Regions from separate parts of the Kribbella sp. NPDC056345 genome, predicted to be linked through region 3. Evidence: riboswitches for the same ligand, from Rfam matches in the RefSeq annotation. Region 3 holds a riboswitch; each other region holds the start of a gene.
What was found. Region 3 has a riboswitch for cobalamin ahead of ACFCV3_RS07395 (ABC transporter substrate-binding protein). Riboswitches for the same ligand answer to the same signal wherever they lie in the genome.

Region 1: another riboswitch for cobalamin. It lies ahead of cobN (cobaltochelatase subunit CobN); the one in region 3 lies ahead of ACFCV3_RS07395 (ABC transporter substrate-binding protein).
Region 2: another riboswitch for cobalamin. It lies ahead of ACFCV3_RS29815 (ribonucleoside-diphosphate reductase subunit alpha); the one in region 3 lies ahead of ACFCV3_RS07395 (ABC transporter substrate-binding protein).

Annotation. Positions count from the first base shown of each region.
Region 1 is NZ_JBHJQQ010000005.1:286,648-293,038, forward strand. Features, by position in the region: gene cobN (cobaltochelatase subunit CobN) at 1-1,420, opposite strand, end outside; cobalamin riboswitch at 1,457-1,580, opposite strand; gene ACFCV3_RS20115 (DUF3500 domain-containing protein) at 1,635-2,591, opposite strand; gene ACFCV3_RS20120 (phosphoglycerate mutase family protein) at 2,582-3,265, opposite strand; gene ACFCV3_RS20125 (cobalamin biosynthesis protein) at 3,256-4,182, opposite strand; gene ACFCV3_RS20130 (serine hydrolase) at 4,258-5,052, shown strand; gene ACFCV3_RS20135 (mandelate racemase/muconate lactonizing enzyme family protein) at 5,049-6,107, shown strand; gene ACFCV3_RS20140 (NlpC/P60 family protein) at 6,104-6,391, shown strand, end outside.
Region 2 is NZ_JBHJQQ010000009.1:172,927-179,317, forward strand. Features, by position in the region: gene ACFCV3_RS29805 (alginate lyase family protein) at 1-651, shown strand, start outside; gene ACFCV3_RS29810 (ribonucleotide-diphosphate reductase subunit beta) at 694-1,761, opposite strand; gene ACFCV3_RS29815 (ribonucleoside-diphosphate reductase subunit alpha) at 1,758-4,586, opposite strand; cobalamin riboswitch at 4,722-4,847, opposite strand; gene ACFCV3_RS29820 (DinB family protein) at 4,894-5,475, opposite strand; gene ACFCV3_RS29825 (potassium transporter Kup) at 5,546-6,391, opposite strand, start outside.
Region 3 is NZ_JBHJQQ010000002.1:348,800-355,190, forward strand. Features, by position in the region: gene ACFCV3_RS07365 (alpha/beta hydrolase) at 1-631, shown strand, start outside; gene ACFCV3_RS07370 (hypothetical protein) at 794-1,411, opposite strand; gene ACFCV3_RS07375 (sterol carrier family protein) at 1,511-1,852, shown strand; gene ACFCV3_RS07380 (hypothetical protein) at 1,981-2,784, opposite strand; gene ACFCV3_RS07385 (MFS transporter) at 2,912-4,213, shown strand; gene ACFCV3_RS07390 (hypothetical protein) at 4,227-5,165, shown strand; cobalamin riboswitch at 5,197-5,377, shown strand; gene ACFCV3_RS07395 (ABC transporter substrate-binding protein) at 5,402-6,391, shown strand, end outside.

The sequences.
Region 1 (6,391 bases), on a different contig from region 3:
CGACATTGCCGAACCGCAGCGCGGCCAGCGCGATCGCCGGCTCGGGTCCGGAGTTGTCGACGTACAGCGAACCCGGCGCCTCACCCCACGCCTCGGTCATTGCCTCCTGCAACGTTTCCGGCGTCTTGGCGAACCAGGTCGAGTACGTCGACAGCGGGATGGTCGCCACCGCGGAGGCCAACTGCTCATCGGTCAGCCAGTCGACGTCGTGACCGCCGGCCGCGATCAGCCGGTGGATCAGCCCGTCGGCGCCGTCAGCTCCCTGCAACTCGCTGAGGTCGAGCCCACCGAGGTCGTACCCGGCCTCCTCGAGCTTGCCGAGCAACTGGACCGCCGAGGCCGGCGTGTCCAGCCCGACGGCGTTGCCGATCCGGGCGTGCTTGGTCGGGTACGACGAGAGCACCAGCGCGAGCTTCTTCTCCGCCACCGGGACGTGCCGCAGGCGGGCATGCGCGACCGCGATCCCGGCCAGCCGGGTGCACCGCTCGGGGTCCGGCGCGTAGCGGGCCAGCCCATCTGCGTCGTACGACTTGAAGGAGAACGGGATGGTGATGATCCGGCCGTCGAACTCGGGGATCGCAACCTGGGTGGCGGCGTCGAGCGGGCTGATCGCCGCGTCACTGGCCAGCCACTGCTCATGGGTCGAGGTCAGCGCGAGCCCTTGGATCAGCGGGATGTCGAGCGACGCGAGCGCACCGGCATCCCAAGCGTCATCCGAACCACCGGCGCTGGCGTTCGCGGCGACGGATCCACCGGCCGCGAGCAGCGTGGTGACCAGTACGTCGCACTTCCGCAGTAGCTCGAACAGACCGGCGTTCTCATCGCTCGTGGGGTCGAGCCCGCGCAGGGTCCCGCAGTACACGGGCAGCGGTTGCGCACCAGCCGCCTCGACTGCGGCCGCGAGCGTGTCGACGAACGCCGTGTTGCCCGCGATCTCGTGCGCGCGGTAGTAGACGATCCCGACCACCGGCCGGTCGTCTTCGGCAAACGTCCCTCGCACCCCGTACGCCGGGAGCGCGGCAGGCGGGTCGAATTCGTCGCCGGTGAGCAGGATGGTGTCGCTCAGGAAGCCGGCCAGGTTCCGGAGGTTGTCCGCGCCGCCCTCGCGTAGGTACGCCAGCGCCTCGGTCACCGCACCCGCGGGCACGGTCGACAGCGACATCAGCTCCGCGTCAGGCGCCGCCTCACCACTGACCACCACCGCCGGCTTCCCGGACGCGAGAACCGCGTCCAGCCCGTCCTCCCACGCCCGCTTACCACCCAGCAGCCGCACCACGACGATCTGGGCGGCCTCCAGCAACGGGGCGAGCTCGTTCAGCTCGAGGCGCGCCGGGTTCGCGACCTTCCAGCCGGCCCCCGCCTCCGCCGCGGCCAGTAGGTCAGTGTCGGCAGTAGACAACAGCAAAAGGTTCGCAGGCACGCTGAACCGGTCCTTCCTCGAGGTATCCACGCCCCGGCCGGAGGTGCGGCAGCAGCAGTTCCTGACTCCCCAATACCTGGGTCACAGTGGCGGGACCGCCCCGGACTCACACCGGGTTCCTGCACAGCTGACGCTTGACGCCTGCACCCTATCCGACGCCCGACCCGGCAGGATGCGGAACACATCACCTACCGGAGCGGCGGGTCTGGTGAGGTTAGGGGTGGGCGGCGTAGTGGGCGGCTAGGAGGTCGGTGCCCCAGTCGGAGCGGTGGGAGCGCCAAACGGAGTGGATGTGGTTGGCGTTGTCCTGGGTGTTGTCGTACTCGGCCAGGAAGGTGGGGGCGGCCAGGGAGTAGTAGTGGCGGTGGCCGAGGCCGGGGGTGGTTTCGCCGGCCCAGGCGAAGGTGAGGTTCTCGATGCCTTGTTCGGTCAGGTCCTGCCAGGTCTGGAGGCCGATGGGGCCGGCGGCGCGGCCGACGTACTGGCCGACCAGGAGGCTGAGGATCTGGCGCTGGTCGGCGGTCATGTCGCCGTATGCGAGGCCTCGGTGCAGCAGGGACGGGTCTGCGACCGGGTCGTGGCGGGTGAGGATGTCGTCGGGTGCGTCGGGTGAGACGACGGCGACCGCGCGCTGGCTGTCGTCGAGGGCGTGCAGGAGCTGGAAGCCCAGGTCGCCCTCCCCGGCCAGGAAGCGGCGGCCCGACGGGGTGACGGCTGGGTTGGAGCCGATGAACGACGGTGTGAAAGAGATCGCACCGTCGACCAGTGTCAGGTGGATCGCCAGGTGGTGACCGTTCAGCCGCCAGGCCCACGGCTCGAAGGTGGCGGGGTCGCCCAGGATCCGCAGGTAGTAGCGGCCACCCAGGACAGTGCCCTCCCAGTCCCCCGACTCCGGTAGCGCCGGGATACCGCGCAGGAGCACCTCTGCGTCCAGTACGGCGAGTGAATCGGCCAGTCCGCGTTCGCTGCAGCCCACTGCGATCAGCCGGAGCGCCAGCTGCTGCTGTGCCGGTGTCAGCGCGGACAACGGCAGCCCCGGCCGCTCCCCCGGCAGATAGGTCCACTCCTGGTGGTCCGGGGTGTCGAAGGCCGCCTGAATCAGCTCCCGCTGCTCCGGGTTCAGACTCCGCAGCAGGTCGATGGCCGCTTCCCGGGTCTGCTCTACAACCACGCCGATCGCTCCAAGTCCGTGGGCTCATGTGCGGTCGTCCAGCGCTCGAACGGCCGATCCAGCTTGTAACGGTAGTCGGGCTGCCGCAGCAGGACGCGGGTTTCCGCGTTCGCCGGGTTCCGCAGCGTCTCGAAGTACTTGACCGACCAGTGGAACCAGCGCATGCAGAACAGCCGCATGGTCAGCCCGTGTGACACCAGCAGCACGTTGCGGGGCGCATCCGCCTGCTCGAAGTCCCGGTGCATGGTCTCCAGGAAGCTCGATACCCGGTCGTACACATCCGACCCCGACTCACCATGGGTGAACCGGTAGAAGAAGTGCCCGTACGAGTCCCGCAACCGCTCCTGCCGCTCGATGTCCTCGGTGTCCTGGAAGTTCGCCCAGTCCTGCTCCCGCAGCCGCGGTTCCTCGCGCGCGATCCCGATCAGGTCGTCGAGCTTGAGTCCCTTGAGCGTTTGAAGTGTGCGCAGGTACGGCGACACGTAAACCCGGATCGGCTCGTTGTCGAACAGCTCCCGCAGCTCCTGCCCGGCCTTGGCCGCCTGCTCCCACCCGTGCGCCGTCAGCGCGACGGAGTGGTCCGGGACCCGCTCGTAGACCGACTTGTCCAGGTTCGCCTCGGACTCGCCGTGCCGGATCAACGCGATCCGCACCGGCCGTCGACTCAGCCCCATAACCGTCCTCTCGCCACTGCCAGGATCGCGGCCGCACCAGCCGCGGCGACTCCGACTCGCCGAGCCAGCGTCGCCGTCCGCCGCACATCGGCGACCGTCGGTGTCGGCCCGTCCCCCAGCGTGCCACGGTCTTCGGTATAGGACCCGTAGTTGTTCGTCCCGCCCAGTGACAGCCCGAGTGCACCTGCGAAGGCCGCTTCGACCGGACCGGCGTTCGGGCTCGGGTGCTGCGGCGCATCGCGCTTCCACACCCGCCGCGCGTCGCCATAGCGGTTGGAAACAACCCCAGTCAGTACGGCGCACGCCCGCGCCGGCAGGAGGTTCACCAGATCGTCCAGCCGCGCGGACGCCCACCCGAAGTTCGCGTACTTCGGCGACCGGTACCCGACCATCGCATCCAGCGTGTTGATCGCCCGGTACGCCAGCAGCCCCGGCACCCCGAGCACTCCGCCCCACAGCAGCGGTGCAACACACGCATCCGAGGTGTTCTCGGCGATCGACTCCACTGTCGCCCGGGCGAGCTCATCAGCTTCCAGATTCGTCGCATCCCGCGCACAGAGGTGACTGAGCCGATCGCGAGCCGCTGGGATGTCCTTCTCCTCCAGCAGCCCGGCCATCGTCTCCGCCTCACGCTCCAGACTCCGAGCACCCAGTACGGTCCAGGTGGCCGCGGCCGTGAGAAGCGTGTGCACGATCGGCCGATCCCGGGTCAGCCGCTCGACCGCGACTCCCACGAGCGCCGTCGTACCGACCAGAGCAGTCGTGTACGCCGTCCCGGCCGCCCGCGAGTCGGCGTACCAGCGCGACTCCAGCCGGGCCGCGGTCTGGCCGAACCCGGCGACCGGATGGAAACGCCGCGGATCGCCGAGCACCCGGTCGGCGGCGAACCCGAGCAAGAGCCCGAAAGTTGTGGACACCCGGAGAAGTTTGCCAGGTAATAAATGTGCAGGGCCGAGTGTGGCCCAGGAAAGAAATATGCGAGGCTGGGCGGCATGGGTATTGCGGAACTGCTCCGGGCGGTCGACGGCAGCGGCGAGTTCGGGGTCTGGCTCGGGCGGGCGGATGGCACGCCGGTGTTCGAGCACGAAGCGGGGCGGACGCACTACTCCGCGAGCACGATGAAGCTGCCGGTCGCGATGGCGATGCAGCGCAGGATCGATGCTGGTGAACTGACACTGGACCAGCCGGTGCTCGTGCACAACGACTTCGCTTCGCAGGCCGGCGGCCGGTTCGGCGTGAATCCGGATGAGGACGAGGCGCCGGCCACCTGGACCAAGCTCGGCACGAAGGTGCCGCTCGGCTGGCTCGCCACCGAGATGATCACCTTGTCCAGCAACCTGGCCACCGACCTCGTCCTCGAACAGGTCGGCATCGACGCGGCCCACGCCGTACTGGCCGAGTACGGCGACGGCGCCAGCGCGATCCGCCGCGGGATCGACGACCGCGCGGCTCAGGCGGCCGGGATCAGCAACGAGATGAGCCCGGCCGGGCTGGCCGGCGTACTCGTTGCCGTGAGCAACCAGTACCTTCGCGACCTGCTCGCCGGTAACCAGTGGAACGGCGAGATCCCGGCGCTGCTCCCACCTGGTACCCGCGTCGAGCACAAGAACGGCTGGGACCGGCGGATCCGGCACGACGGTGGCATCGTCCGACCTCCGGACGCGGATCCGTTCGTCCTGGTCGTCTGTACGACGTCCGACCTGCCGGACGCACGGGCCCAGCAGCTGATCGCGGAGATCGCCCTGGAAGCCTGGAACCACCGGCACGACCTGGGAGCGATCCGATGAAGCTCACCACGCACCTCATCTCCGCTCCCCTGCACACGCCGTTCATCACCGCACTCCGGACGGCGACGCACGCCGACTCGCTGCTGGTCGAGCTGAGCGACGGCGTCCACAGCGGCTGGGGTGAGGCTCCGCAGGTCTGGAAGGTGACCGGCGAGTCGCTCGCCGGCGCGCAGGCCTGTGTCGAGGGGCCGATCGCGGCCGCGCTGGAGGGCCTCAGCCCGGACGATTTCACCGAGGCATTGCGTCGGGTGCAGAACGCCGTCGCCGGGAACTTCGGCGCGAAGGGCGCGGTCGATGTCGCCCTGCACGACCTGGTCGCGCGGCGACTCGGGGTCAGCCTGCACGGCTTCCTCGGCTCGACGGTCGACACAGTCCGGACCGACGTGACGCTCTCGGTCGGTGACGCGGACGCGCTTGCCGCCGCCGCGAAGGCACGGGTCGCCGACGGGTTCGACGTACTGAAGGTGAAGGTCGGCACCGATGCGGTCGCCGACGTGGAGCGCGTCCGCCGAGTCAGGGACGCCATCGGTCCGGGTCCGCGGTTGCGGCTCGACGCGAACCAAGGCTGGTCGAGGCGGGATGCGGTGACCGCGATCCGCGCGCTGGAGGACTGCGATCTCGAGCTGGTCGAGCAGCCCGTCGTGGCCGCCGACCTCGAAGGGATGACGTGGGTCACCGATCGGGTCGAGACACCGATCCTCGCCGACGAGTCCGTGTACGGCGTCCGCGACCTGGTGGCGGTGATCCGCCATGGCGCCGCCGACATGGTCAACGTGAAGCTGGCCAAGTGCGGTGGGCTCGCGCCGGGCCGGACCCTGCTGGAGCTCGCCCGCGAACACGGTATCCGGACGATCGTCGGCTCGATGATGGAGAGCCACGTCGGGGTCGGCGCCGCAGCCGCTCTGGTCGCGGCCTATCCGACGTCGGCGGTCAACGATCTCGACGCGGCGTGGTGGTTGCGTGACGCACCGGTCACCGGCGGAATCCGGTACGACGGCGCGCTGATCCGTCTTCCGTTTGAGCCTGGTCTCGGCGTGACAGGCTTGTCGGTATGAAGCTTGTCGCTGCCAAGGTCCCGATCAGCACGGTGTGGACCGGACCGGACGCGCCCCGTGACGTCGACGCGCCCGCCACCGCCGAACAGCCCGATGTGGCTGCCTGGGCGAAGTCGATGGACCGGGAGAGCCGCCTCGGCCTGCACGACCGGACGCTGTCCCAGTTGCTGTTCGCGGAACCCGTGCTGGTCCGCTCCGAGCGCGGTGGCTGGTCAGAAATCAGCGCACCGTGGCAGCCGTCGTCGGAGGACGAGCTCGGCTACCGGGGCTGGGTGCCATCGAGC
Region 2 (6,391 bases), on a different contig from region 3:
GAGAACATGCTGCGCACCGTGTACCTGCCCGAGATCCGCAACGGCGCCGGGTGCAAGAACGGCAACTGGGAACTGATCATGACCGATGCCGCGATCGGGATCGCGGTCTTCCTCGACGACAAGGCGGCCTTCGACAAGGCGGTCAGTATCTGGCGCGGCCGGCTGCCCGGCTACGTCTACCAGACCACGGACGGCGCCTGGCCGAAGGCGCCGTCCACCTGCTCGTCGAAGGACACCCGCGAGGAGATCGTCGACTACTGGCAAGGCCAGTCCACGTTCTCGAACGGCCTCGCGCAGGAGACCTGCCGCGACTTCGGCCACACCGGCTGGGGACTGACGGCGGCCACCCACGTCGCCGAGACCGCCTGGCACCAAGGCGTCAACCTGTACGGCGAGGCCGGCAAGCGACTCACCGACGGCTACTACTTCCACACCCGCTACGAGACCGGTACGGCGGTGCCGTCGAACCTCTGTGGCGGAACGGTGAAACTGGGCCTCGGTCCGGTCACCGAGATCGTCTACAACCACTACCACAACCGCCTCGGCCAGGAGATGCCCACGACTCTGCGGTACACCGAGTCCAAGCGCCCGGCCGGAGCCAACTACTTCTTCGCCTGGGAAACCCTCACCCACGCCAACAACCCCCGCTGACCTACCCGGGGCGGCCCCGGGTGATCCGGGGCCGCCGTCGGGTCAGTCCCAGCTGAGGCCGCTGGAGGACTGGTACTCGATGACGCGGGTCTCGAAGAAGTTCTTCTCCTTCTTGAGGTCCATGACTTCGGACATCCAGCCGAACGGGTTGCGGGTCTCGCCGAAGATCGGGGCGAGGCCGATCTGCTCGGCGCGGCGGTCGGTGATGAAGTGCATGTACTGCTCGCAGCGGTCGGCGGTCAGGCCGAGCATGCCGTTGGGCAGGGTGGAGCGGCCGTAGGCGACCTCGAGCTCGCAGGCCTCGGTGAGCATCTGGCGGACCTCGGCCTGGAAGGCCTCGGTCCACAGGTGCGGGTTCTCCTGCTTGATCTGGTTGATGCAGTCGATCCCGAAGTTCAGGTGGATCGACTCGTCGCGCAGGATGTACTGGTACTGCTCGGCGATCCCGACCATCTTGTTCCGGCGGCCGAGTGACAGGATCTGCGCGAAGCCGGTGTAGAACCACATGCCCTCGAAGACCACGTAGAACGCGATCAGGTCGCGCAGGAACGCGGTGTCGGACTCCGGAGTACCGGTCTTGAAGTCCGGGTCTTCCAGATGCTGGGTGTACTTCAGCGCCCAGGCGTCCTTGTCGGAGATCGACGGCACCTCGCGGTACATGTTGAACAGCTCGCCCTCGTCCAGACCGAGCGACGTACAGATGTACTGGAAGGTGTGCGTGTGCACGGCCTCCTCGAAGGCCTGGCGCAGCAGGTACTGCCGGCACTCGGGATTGGTGAGCTGGCGGTAGACGGCCAGGACGATGTTGTTCGCGACCAGGGACTCCGCGGTGGCGAAGAAGCCGAGGTTGCGCTTCAGCATCAGCCGCTCGTCGTCGGTAAGGCCGTCTTTGCTCTTCCACAGCGAGATGTCGGCCTGCATCGAGACCTCGGTCGGCATCCAGTGGTTGTTGCAGCCGGCCAGGTACTTCTCCCAGGCCCACGTGTACTTCAGCGGGAGCAACTGGTTGACGTCGGCGCGGGCGTTGATCATCGCCTTGTCGGAGACGTCGACGCGGGAGGCGCCGACGGCAATCGATCCAAGGCCGGTGGCGTTGTCCGTCGTGGTCACTGGCAGGCCTCGCAGTCAGGGTCTTCGAGTGAGCAGATCGCTCCGGTCGGTTCGGGCAGCACCAGGGTGGCGGCGACGGCGTTCAGCCGTCCGTCGGTGCCCTGCAGTGTCGACTTCTCCACATGGGTCTTCGACTGCGAACGCAGGTAGTACGTCGTCTTTAACCCGTAGCGCCACGCGTTCCGGTAGAGCTCGTCGAGGGCCTTCCCGGACGGGGAGGCCATGTACAGGTTCAGCGACTGGGCCTGGTCGATCCACTTCTGCCGGCGCGACGCGGCCTTGATCAGCCACAGCGGGTCGATCTCGAACGCCGTCGCGTACAGCTCGCGGAGATCAGCCGGGATCCGGTCGATGTTCTCCAGGATGCCGTCGTGGTACTTGAGATCGGAGACCATCACCTGGTCCCACAGCCCGCGCGCCTTCAGGTCGTCGACCAGGTACGGGTTCGCGACCGTGAACTCACCGGACATGTTCGACTTCACGAACAGGTTGCTGTACGCCGGTTCGATCGACTGGCTGACCCCGCAGATGTTGGAGATCGTCGCTGTCGGCGCGATCGCCATCACGTTGGAGTTCCGCATGCCGTTGCGCAGCACCTTGGTCCGCAGCGCGTCCCAGTCGAGTGTCGTGGTGACGTCCAGGATCACGTCACCGTTGCGCGCCGACCGCAGCAGCTCCAGCGAGTCGATCGGCAACACACCCTGGCTCCACAGCGAACCGTCGTACGTCGAGTAGCGGCCGCGCTCGGCGGCGAGATCGCTGGACGCCTCGATTGCGTGGTAGCTGATCGCCTCCATCGAGCTGTCGGCGAACGCGACGGCCGCCTCGGACGAGTACGGGATGCGCAACGAGAAGAGCGCGTCGGCGAAACCCATCAGGCCGAGGCCGACCGGGCGGTGCCGCTGATTGGCGCGCTCCGACTCCGGCGTGGTGTAGAAGTTCACGTCGATGACGTTGTCGAGCATCCGGACCGCGGTCTTCACCGTGTCGCGGAGCAGGTCGGCGTCGAGACCGGACTCGGTCAGGTGTGCGACCAGGTTGACCGAGCCCAGGTTGCAGACCGCGGTCTCCTCGACCGTCGTGTTCAGCGTGATCTCGGTGCACAGATTCGACGAGTGGACGACGCCGTTGTGCTGCTGCGGCGAGCGCAGGTTGCACGGGTCCTTGAAGGTGATCCACGGGTGGCCGGTCTCGAACAGCACGGTCAGCATCCGGCGCCACAGCTCGACCGCGCGGACCCGGCGGAACACCCGGATCTCGCCGCGGTCGGCGGCCGCCTCGTACTTCTCGTACGCCGTCAGGAACGCATCGCCGAACAGGTCGTGCAGGTCCGGGACCTCGTCGGGGGAGAACAGCGTCCACTGCCCGTCGGCCTCGACCCGCTGCAGGAACAGGTCCGGCACCCAGTTGGCCGTGTTCATGTCATGGGTACGGCGGCGCTCGTCACCGGTGTTCTTGCGCAGGTCGAGGAACTCCTCGATATCCATGTGCCAGGTCTCGAGGTACGCGCAGACCGCGCCCTTGCGTTTCCCGCCTTGATTGACTGCCACGGCCGTGTCGTTGGCGATCTTCAGGAACGGTACGACGCCCTGCGACTCACCGTTGGTGCCGCGGATCTTGGCGCCGATCCCGCGGACTGGGGTCCAGTCGTTGCCCAGTCCGCCGGAGTACTTGGCGAGCAGGGCGTTGTTGCGGATCCCGGCGAAGATGCCGGCCAGGTCGTCGTCGACCGTGGTCAGGAAGCACGAGCTCAGCTGCGGGCGCGTCGTACCGGAGTTGAACAGGGTCGGCGTCGACGACATGAACCGGAACGAGCTGAGCAACTCGTAGAACTGGATCGCCCGGCCCTCGCGGTCCTCCTCGCGCAGAGCCATCCCCATCGCGACCCGCAGGAAGAACGCCTGCGGCAGCTCGAAGCGGGTCTTGTCGATGTGCAGCAGGTAACGGTCGTACAGCGTCTGCAGACCGAGGAAAGCGAAGTCCAGGTCGCGCTCGGGCCGGATCGCCGCCGACAGCCGGTCGAGGTCGAAGGTGGCCAGCTCGGGGTCGAGCAGACCGGCCTCGATCCCGGTCGCGATGTAGCGCGGGAAGTATTCGGCGTACGCCGTGGCCATGTCGGCCTGGCTGGCCTGCCGGGGCTCGCCGTGCACCCGGCCGAGCGCCTCGCGGCGGATCTGGTCCAGCAGCAGGCGGGACGCGGCATAGCTGTACTGCGGCTCGGTCTCGACGTACGACCGGGCGGCCATCACCAGGGCCAGCTCGACCTCGTGCTGGGCGATCCCGTCGTAACAGGAGCCGATCGTCTCGTCGAGGATCTGCTCGGGGTCGACGGAGTCCAGCCCGGCGGCAGCCTCGGCAACGATCACCCGCAGCCGCTCGACATCGAGCGGAACCAGGGTCCCGTCGGCCTGGCGGACCGACACGACCGGCTTGGTGGTGGCCAGCCCGGCCGGGTCGGCGGGGGTGCGGGCCTTGGTCCGCTCCTCGCGGTACAACACGTAGGCCCGGGCGACCTGATGCTCTCCCGCGCGCATCAGAGCCAGCTCGACCTGGTCCTGGATGTCCTCGACCTGGACGGTACGGCGGATGTCACCGCGACTGGTCAGGGCCTCGACGACCCGGCCGGTCAGGTCGGTGACCAGGTCGCGGACCCGGTGGGTGGCGCCGGCGTCGTTACCCTCGACCGCCAGGAACGCCTTCGTGACGGCGACCGAGATCTTGGTCGCGTCGAAACCAGTGGTACTGCCGTCGCGGCGGACGACGGTCAGCTGAGCCCCTCGGTCCGCCGGGCCGGCAGCCGATCGGGATGTGGAAGCAATGGTCACAGAAGCTCTTCTCTCCCTGCGTGTGCGGAGGACCGCGACCAGGAGGCATGAGCGCATGACGGGACGGACAGCACCGGCCGGAAAACTGTCGTCTCGCCCTGCGACCCACCCTCGAGGTCTCGGACCGCGTGCACCGGCGGCGCACGCGCCGGCGACAGGTATCCGGACTCGCAGAAACTCTCTGCTCACCGTTGCGGGGCAGCTCCGGACTCGCACCGGATTCCCCTGATCGCCAACTCGACCGACTCTAGGGCAGCCACTAGATCTAGCGGTGCCGACACGCCGGACATCGCACATGTTGTGGTTCTCACGCCGCGACGCCATACAGATCCTGTAACGTCATGATCTCTGATCCGTGATGGATCAGCTCCCGGTTGAGCCGTAACACGACGTGCCCGAACGGCTCGCCGGCGTCCAGCTCGGTCGCCTGGCTGAGCCCCACCGTCGTCACCTGATCCTCCGGCAACGACGCGATCCCGTCCTGCCACGCCTCCACCCAGTGCGTCAGCCAGGCCACCGCATCCCGCGCATTCCCGTGCAAGGTGATGTCGCCCCGGCTCTGCTGCCGCGGCCCGAACGTCCACTCCCACCGCTCGAAGAACGTCTCGGTCAGATGTGCGATCAACCACGCGATCGTCCGCGGCCCCCGATGATCAGGCTCGTCCGGCCATTGCGCCACCCACTCCCCGGACCCCAGTGACCGGTAGTGGCTCGGGTAATGCCGCCGTACGACGGTCAGCGCCGCACCCCGCGGCTGCCAGAAGTACTCCTCGTCCGTCAGCTGCGCCAACCGCCCCGACAGCACCATCCAACTGAACCCCAGCTGCCCCCGCACCATGGCCATCGCCGACGGCCGATGCAGGATCTCCCAGTCGAACGCCTCCGGCATGGGCCTCACCCTTCATTCGAACACCTGTTCGAAGTTTCTCCCCGGCGAGGCCCGAAAGTCAAACCCGCTGTCAGACGGTGATCTGGGAGCCGACGATGACGACCTGTTCGCGGGGGAGGTGGAAGTACTCGGCGGCGTCGGCGGTGATGGCGGTGGTGGCCAGGAAGACGCGCTTGCGCCAGCGGGGCATGCCGGTGGTGTCGCCGAGTTTGAGTTCGATGGCGGAGAGGAAGTAGGAGGTGTCGTCGGGGTCGACGGTGAGCTCGGTGCTCTGGGCGGCGGCTTGTTCGAGAATCTCGGGGACATTGGCGGTCTCGACGTAGCCGAGGCGGGCGGTGACGTGGATGATGCCGTCGTCGGTGTAGCCGAGGTCGTCGACCAGGACACGCTCGTCGGCGGGGACGTGCGGGACCGTGAGGGTCTCGATGGAGAGGATCACCACGTTCTTGTGCAGGACGTGGTTGTGCTCGACGTTGGCGCGCATCGCCAGCGGGACGGTGGTGTTGCCGCGGTTCAGGAAGACCGCCGTACCGTCGACGCGGGTGAGTGGGCGCTCGTGCAGGGTGTCGATGAACTCGCGGAGCGGGCCCTCTTCGCGTTCGCGTTTCGCGGTGACGAGTTGGCGGCCCTGCTGCCAGGTGGTCAGGACGAGGAAGACGGAGAGCGCGATCAGCAGCGGCAGCCAGGCGCCGTGCACGAACTTGGTCAGGTTGGCGCCGAGGAAGAGCAGCTCGACGGTGAGGAAGACGGCGGCACCGAGAAGCACCATCCACAACGGCTTCTGCCACTGCTTCCGGACGATGTAGAAGAACAGCAGTGAGTTGATGACGATCGTCCCGGTGACCGCCATCCCGAAGGCGAACGCCAGCGCGGCCGAGGTCTCGAACGCGAAGACCAGGGTGAGTACGGCGATCAT
Region 3 (6,391 bases):
CCAGCTGATCAACGACAGCGACGCGAAGCCGCTGCCGGGCACCGGCGACCGCGAGGTCACGCAGGCGATCGTCGTACTCGGAGTCATCTATCCGCTGTACGCGAAGGACCTGTGGCCGCGGCTCGAGGATGCGGTTCTCGACGGACTGGAGGGCAAGGGTGCACGGCTGCTCGCGCTCGCCGACCAGTACACCGAGCGTGAGAGCTCCGGTTACGCGAACAATCAGAACGAGGTCATCTACGCGGTGAACTGCGTGGATCGCCCGGATATCGCCTCGGTCGCGCAGGCCAAGGCCGAGGAGCCGAAGTACAAGGCGGCCTCCCCGCGGTTCGGGTCGTTCCTGCTCTGGGGCTCACTGGCCTGTGCGAACTGGCCGGTCAAGCCGGAGGACAAGCCGCACCCGATCAAGGCCGCCGGCGCGAAGCCGATCGTCGTGGTCGGTACGACGCGTGACCCGGCCACGCCGTACGCATGGTCCGTCGGACTCGCGAAGCAGCTGGAGAGCGGCGTACTGGTCACGCGCGACGGCGACGGTCACACCGGCTACAAGGCCGGCAACCAGTGCGTCGACAACGTCGTGGAGACCTACCTGCTGCAGGGCCAGGCACCGACCGCCGACATCAGCTGCTAGGGCGTGTCTCTTAAGCCCACGCCTACTGCGCTGCACCCGGCACGGCACCTCGCCGCACTGGAGGAAAGGCCACGATGGAAAAGCATCGAGGCCTCCCCTCCAGCACGCCGAGCTACCGCACCGGGCACATGCTCGCTACGGCGCGGACTCAAGAGACACGCCCTAGTTCGGGCGGTCGTCCGACAGTTGCAGGGTCTGGGTGGCGCGCTCGAGGACGGCCCGTAGTGCGGCCTCGTCCTGTGGGCGGCCACCGACGGTGATCTCGGCCGCGGTGTTGTCGCCGTTGTCGGTGGAGATCCAGCGGGACAGGCCCATCCGTGGCCCGCGGGCGTCATCGACGTACGTGTAGACGAGCGTGCCGTTGTCGCGGCTGAGCACCTTGAGCTGCTGCTCCTGGATGCTGCGCTCGCGCTCACTCACCTGGCGCTCGGGGGACTTGCTGCTGCCGCGGGTGTCGAAGCGGATCTGCCAGACGCCGGTCGGATCCAGGAACCGCGGCCGCTGGCCGTTCTGGGTGACCTTCCACGTCGAGGGGACCTCGGCGGAGGCCGGCTCCCGGTCGGTGCCGAAGGTCTGCGCCGTGTACTGCAGGCTGTCGGCCTGCAGACCGTCGCCGCGGGGCGTGGTACTCGGAGGGGTCTGACTGGTCACGACATCGGTGGCTCTTTTGTCGTCGCCGTTCCTGATGCTGTTGATGGCCAGCACGCTGCCGAAGACTGCAACACCGACGGTCATCCCCGCCAGTGTCATCAGCAGTGCCTGGTGCCTGGGCGTGAGCATCCCGACCTCTCCCTGCCAATTTAATCCAGCCGTTTCTACCGGCTTGATTATCGACTACGAAGGGGGCGCGATCACAATTGACGCGTACGCTGGCTCGTCGTGAGCACGCCCTTTGATCAGGCCCTGGAGCGGTACGACGCGGGCACGGCCGAGCGCCCCGACCTGAAACTGCTGACGAAGGAGCTGCTGAAGCTCCTGGTCGCCAAGGCCCCCGGACATGCGGTCGAAGTCCGCGTCCCGCCGTACGGCGCGGTGCAGTGCATCGAGGGCCCGCGCCACACCCGCGGAACGCCGGGCGCGGTGGTCGAGCTGCCACCCGAGCTGTGGATCGAGCTCGCCCTCGGCCGGACCACCTGGCCCGAGGCCCGTAGTACCGGGAAACTGCGCGCGAGTGGTGAACGCACCGACCTCAGCGAATTGTTGCCCTTGGTAACCATATGATCACTGAAATGGCCAGAAACAAGGCATGAAGAGGCCGCGACACCCCGCCCCGGGTGCCGCGGCTACTTACAAGACGCACCGAGAAGCCGGAAAGTTCACAAACCGAAGAAATTCGGCAGGAAATTTTCTCAGCGGCCGGCGGTGTTGGTGCGCCAGACCACCGTGCGGCCGTTCACGATCTGGAGGTCGCCGCTGTTCTGCAGGACCAGCACGGAGCCCTTGCGGGTGGTCTTGCTGGACCACAGCGCCTTCTTGGCGGCGCTGTAGACGACCAGGTTGCCGTCACCCTGCATGGCCACGAAGGCGCCCTTGCTCTGGGTCTTGGTGCTCCACAGCGGGGTCTTGCCCTTGTAGAGGACGAAGTTTCCGTCACCCTGCATGTACGCCCGGTAGGTGCGGTTCACGGACGTCATGAACTCCGGGTACTTCAGCACCCGGTTCATCCCGAGGGTGCCGACCACCATGTAGCGGCTCCAGTTCGGCTTGTTCCGGGTGTTGTAGATGACCAGGTTGTTGTCGTTCTGCACGACGAGCCGGGCGTTCGGGCTGGTGCCGGTGTTGCTCTGCCAGACGACAGTCTTGCCGGAGACGACCTCCAGGTTGCCGTTCTTCTGCATCACCAGGACGGAGGCCTTGCGGTTGGTCGCGGTCGACCAGAGTGCGGTCTTGCCCTTGTAGAGCACCGCATTGCCGTCGGACTGCATGAGGAACGTGTACTGGCCGTTCTTGGAACGGATGTAGTTACCGGCCTTCAGCTTCTGGCCCGGCTGGAGGACGTCCGAGACCGCCGTGGCCTGGGTGACCGCGGCAGGTGCCGTGGCGGTACTGGTCGTGGCCTGCGCGGCCACGGGCGCAAGCAGGGTGGCACCGGCGGCGGCCCCCGCGGCGAGGGTGGCGAACACCTTGGTGCGTACCGACTTGGTCGAGATCATCCGGTTCTCTCCGTCTTCGACAGGGTCTGTGACATGCAGGGAGATTGACGCCGAGGGCAACCAATCGGTTCCACGGTAGGGAGAAAAGGGTTCTTCGCCTGGGGGCAGCTGCTGACAGGATGTGGCGGTGGCAGCAAGTTTCCGAGCGCGGCTGGCCCGGCTGCGTGTCGACCTGACTCCGTGGCGTGGTTCCCGTGACTTCCGGATCCTGGTGGTCTCGGGCTCGATCTTCTTTCTCGGCAGCATGTTCGGGTACGTCGCCCTGCCCTACCAGCTGTATTCGCTGACCCACTCGAACTTCGCGGTCGGCGCGATGGGCCTGGTCAACATCGTCCCGCTGGTCGTCTTCGGCCTGTACGGCGGCGCCCTCGCCGATCACGTGGATCGCCGAAAGATGCTCATCTTCACCGGCGTCGCGCAGGTCGCCGTCTGCGCCGTACTGCTGAGCAACGCGCTACTGAGCAACCCGCAGGTCTGGATCATCTACGTCTGTGGCGCACTGAACGCGATCGCCGCATCACTGCAGCGGCCGAGCCGGGACGCGCTGTTCCCGCGTGTGGTCAAGCACTCGGAGTTGCCGGCCGCGGTCGCGCTGAACGCTCTGACCATGCAGGCCGGTCAACTGGTCGGCCCTGCGCTGGGTGGTGTGCTGGTCGGGACCGCCGGGATCAGCTGGGCCTTCGGTATCGAGCTGGCCGGGTTGGCGATCGCAACGCTGATGTACCTGCGACTCAAGCCGTACCGGGTCGGCGAGCACTCCGAACCGCCGAGCCTGCGCGGCATCGCCGACGGCATCAAGTACGCCGCGCGCCGCAAGGACCTGCTCGGGACGTACGTCGTCGACATGGTCGGCATGTTCATGGCGATGCCGATCGTGCTGTTCCCGGCGTTCGCCACCGAGGTGCTGAAGGAACCGAAGCTGCTCGGTGCGCTCTACAGCGCGGAGGCTGTCGGCGCGATGGTCGCGACCCTGACCAGCGGCTGGACCCGCCGTGTCCATCACCACGGCCGGGCCGTCGTGATGGCGGCCGCCTGCTGGGGCGCGGCGATCGGGATCGCCGGTCTCGCGCCGAATATCTGGTTCGCGCTCGTCTTCCTCGCCTTCGCCGGCGCCGCGGACCTGGTCTCCGGCCTGTTCCGCGCGGTGATCTGGAACCAGACGATCCCGGACGAGATGCGCGGCCGGCTGGCCGGAATCGAGATGCTCTCCTACATGCTCGGCCCGCTCGGTGGCCAGGCCCGGTCCGGCCTGGTCGCCGACCTGACCAGCGTCCGGACGTCGATCGTCAGCGGCGGCATCCTGTGTGTGGCCGGCGTCGCGGCCACCGGCGCCGCCCTGCGCGACTTCTGGCGGTACGACGCTCGCACCGACGAGCACGCGGTCCGCGAACGCGATCTGCGGGCCGCGGCGGAAGCGGACGAAGCGTAGGCTTTGGCGCACTATGCGTATCCTGCCGCTCGCTTTTGTCGCAGTGCTCGTCAGTGGGTGCGGTGGCCCCGGGCAGGAGACGGCACCGAGCGTGCCGCCGCTGGTGCCGATCAGCACGACTCCTCCCCAGACGCCGTCGTCCACTCCATCGAGTACCCCGCCGACCGCCAAGGTCGCCGAGACGGTGTGCGTTCGGATGGATCAACCGCTCGTGCAGGCGACACTCGGCGTACCGGCCGTGCAGATTCAGCCCAAGACCCCGCCGGCCGACTTCGGCGTACCGGTGACGTATGACACCTGTCAGCTCGGCCTGAGTACCAGTCCGAACGGACCGGTGCTGAGGGTCGGGGTGTCGGTGCAGGACGCGACGAAGGCCACACTCGCCGCGGTGCAGAAGGTGTTCAAAGGCAAGCCTGCAGTCGTCGGCGAAGGCGGCTTCGGAACCGACACAACAGTGGTGTTCCTGTTCGACGGTCGCCTCTACAAGGTCTCCGGGCCGAAGGCGACCCTCGCGAAGTACGTCGTACTGGGGCAGGAGGTGGTCCGGCAGGTGGGTGGGCTGCCCGCGCCGGAGCCGACGATCGCGCGGCCGGATTGCGAGCGGGGATCGTCGGCCGCGGCCAGGGTGATGGGTTCGCCGACACTGTTCCGGCGGGACGGTCAGACCGAGGCCGGGGACCTGGTCTGCGGGTGGGTTTCCGCGAACAGCGTGCTGTCCACGTCAGTACGCCGTACTCCGAAGGCCATGGCGTTGATGGCGGCGATCCGGAAGGCGCCGACCGCCCAGTCGATCCCGCTGGGTGACGAGGGGTACGTCGACACCGCGACCGGGCGGACCACGATCCGGCTCGGTGAGAGCAAACTCCTCGACCTGGTGCCGCTGCCCGCGCGGGCGGTCAACCCGGACACGATGACGCAGTTCGCGCTCGCGATGATTTCGCGGTACCGCTGAATCTGCTGTACATGCGACGGGTTCGCGGGTGTTACTGTGGCCGCGCCGTGGTGCTCGGGAAGCCGGTGTGATGCCGGAGCGGCCCTCGCCACTGTGATCGGGAGTTCACCGACAGTCCCTCTTGAGGGAGGTCACTGGCCCTGCGCTGGGAAGACCCGCCGGTGAACTGAGTCCCGTCAGCCAGGAGACCGGCCACGGCATGTGATCCGTCCACGAGGTGCTGGAGGAGCGGTTCCGTGCTGCGTCAGTCCGTTGTCCCTGTCATTCTTCTGAGCCTGCTGGCCGGCTGTGGCACGTCCACCGCGGCCAGTCCGCCGGGATCGACGATCACCGTGCAGAACTGCGGGATCGACGTCACCGTGAGCGGTCCGCCGGAGCGCGTGTTCGCGGCGTACCAGCCGGCCATCGAGATGGCGCATGCGCTGGGTATCTCCGAGCGCCTGGTCGGTACGGCGTACCTGGATGCCGAGGTGCTCCCGGAGTACGCGAGCGCTCAGTCCAAGGCGAAGTACTACAAGAACCTGCCCAGCCGGGAGGAGTTGCTCGCGGCGAACCCGGACTTCGTGCTGTCCGGGTTCAACGACGTGTTCAGCGCCGGCGGTGGCAGCGACGAGAGCTTCGGGAGCCGCAAGAGCCTGGCCGAGCTCGGGGTCCAGACCTGGATCTTCAGCCCGCTCTGCCCGACCGCGGACGGTAAGGGCGACGAGGCGATCGATCCGGCGAGCGTCACGATGGACAACGTGTACGCCGATCTGCGCGGTCTCGGCAAGCTGTTCGGGGTCGAGGCCCGGGCCGAAGAGGTGATCGCCGATCAGGAGAAGCGGATCGCCGCGGTCGAGACGAAGGTGAAGAACGCACCGAAGCCGACCGTCGCGATTCTGCGGCCCGGGATGGAAGGCGGCGGGCTGACCGTCTCCGGCGGACCGGACTTCGGGACCGTGCTGATCAAGCAGGCCGGTGGAGTGAACGCCTTCACCGACCTGACGGCCAAGCGGAACGTGAAGATCGGCGTCGAGGAGCTGATCAAGCGCAACCCCGACTACCTCCTGATCAGCGGCTGCTGTGACGCGGCTCTGACACCGGCCTCGTCACAGGCCGAAGTGGACAAGATTCTCGCGAACCCGGCCTTCCAGAATCTCAAGGCGGTCCGCAACAAACACGTCGTACCGTGGCTGTTCGCGAACCACTCGGCCGGGGTGCGTGGTGCGCATACGACCGAGGACATC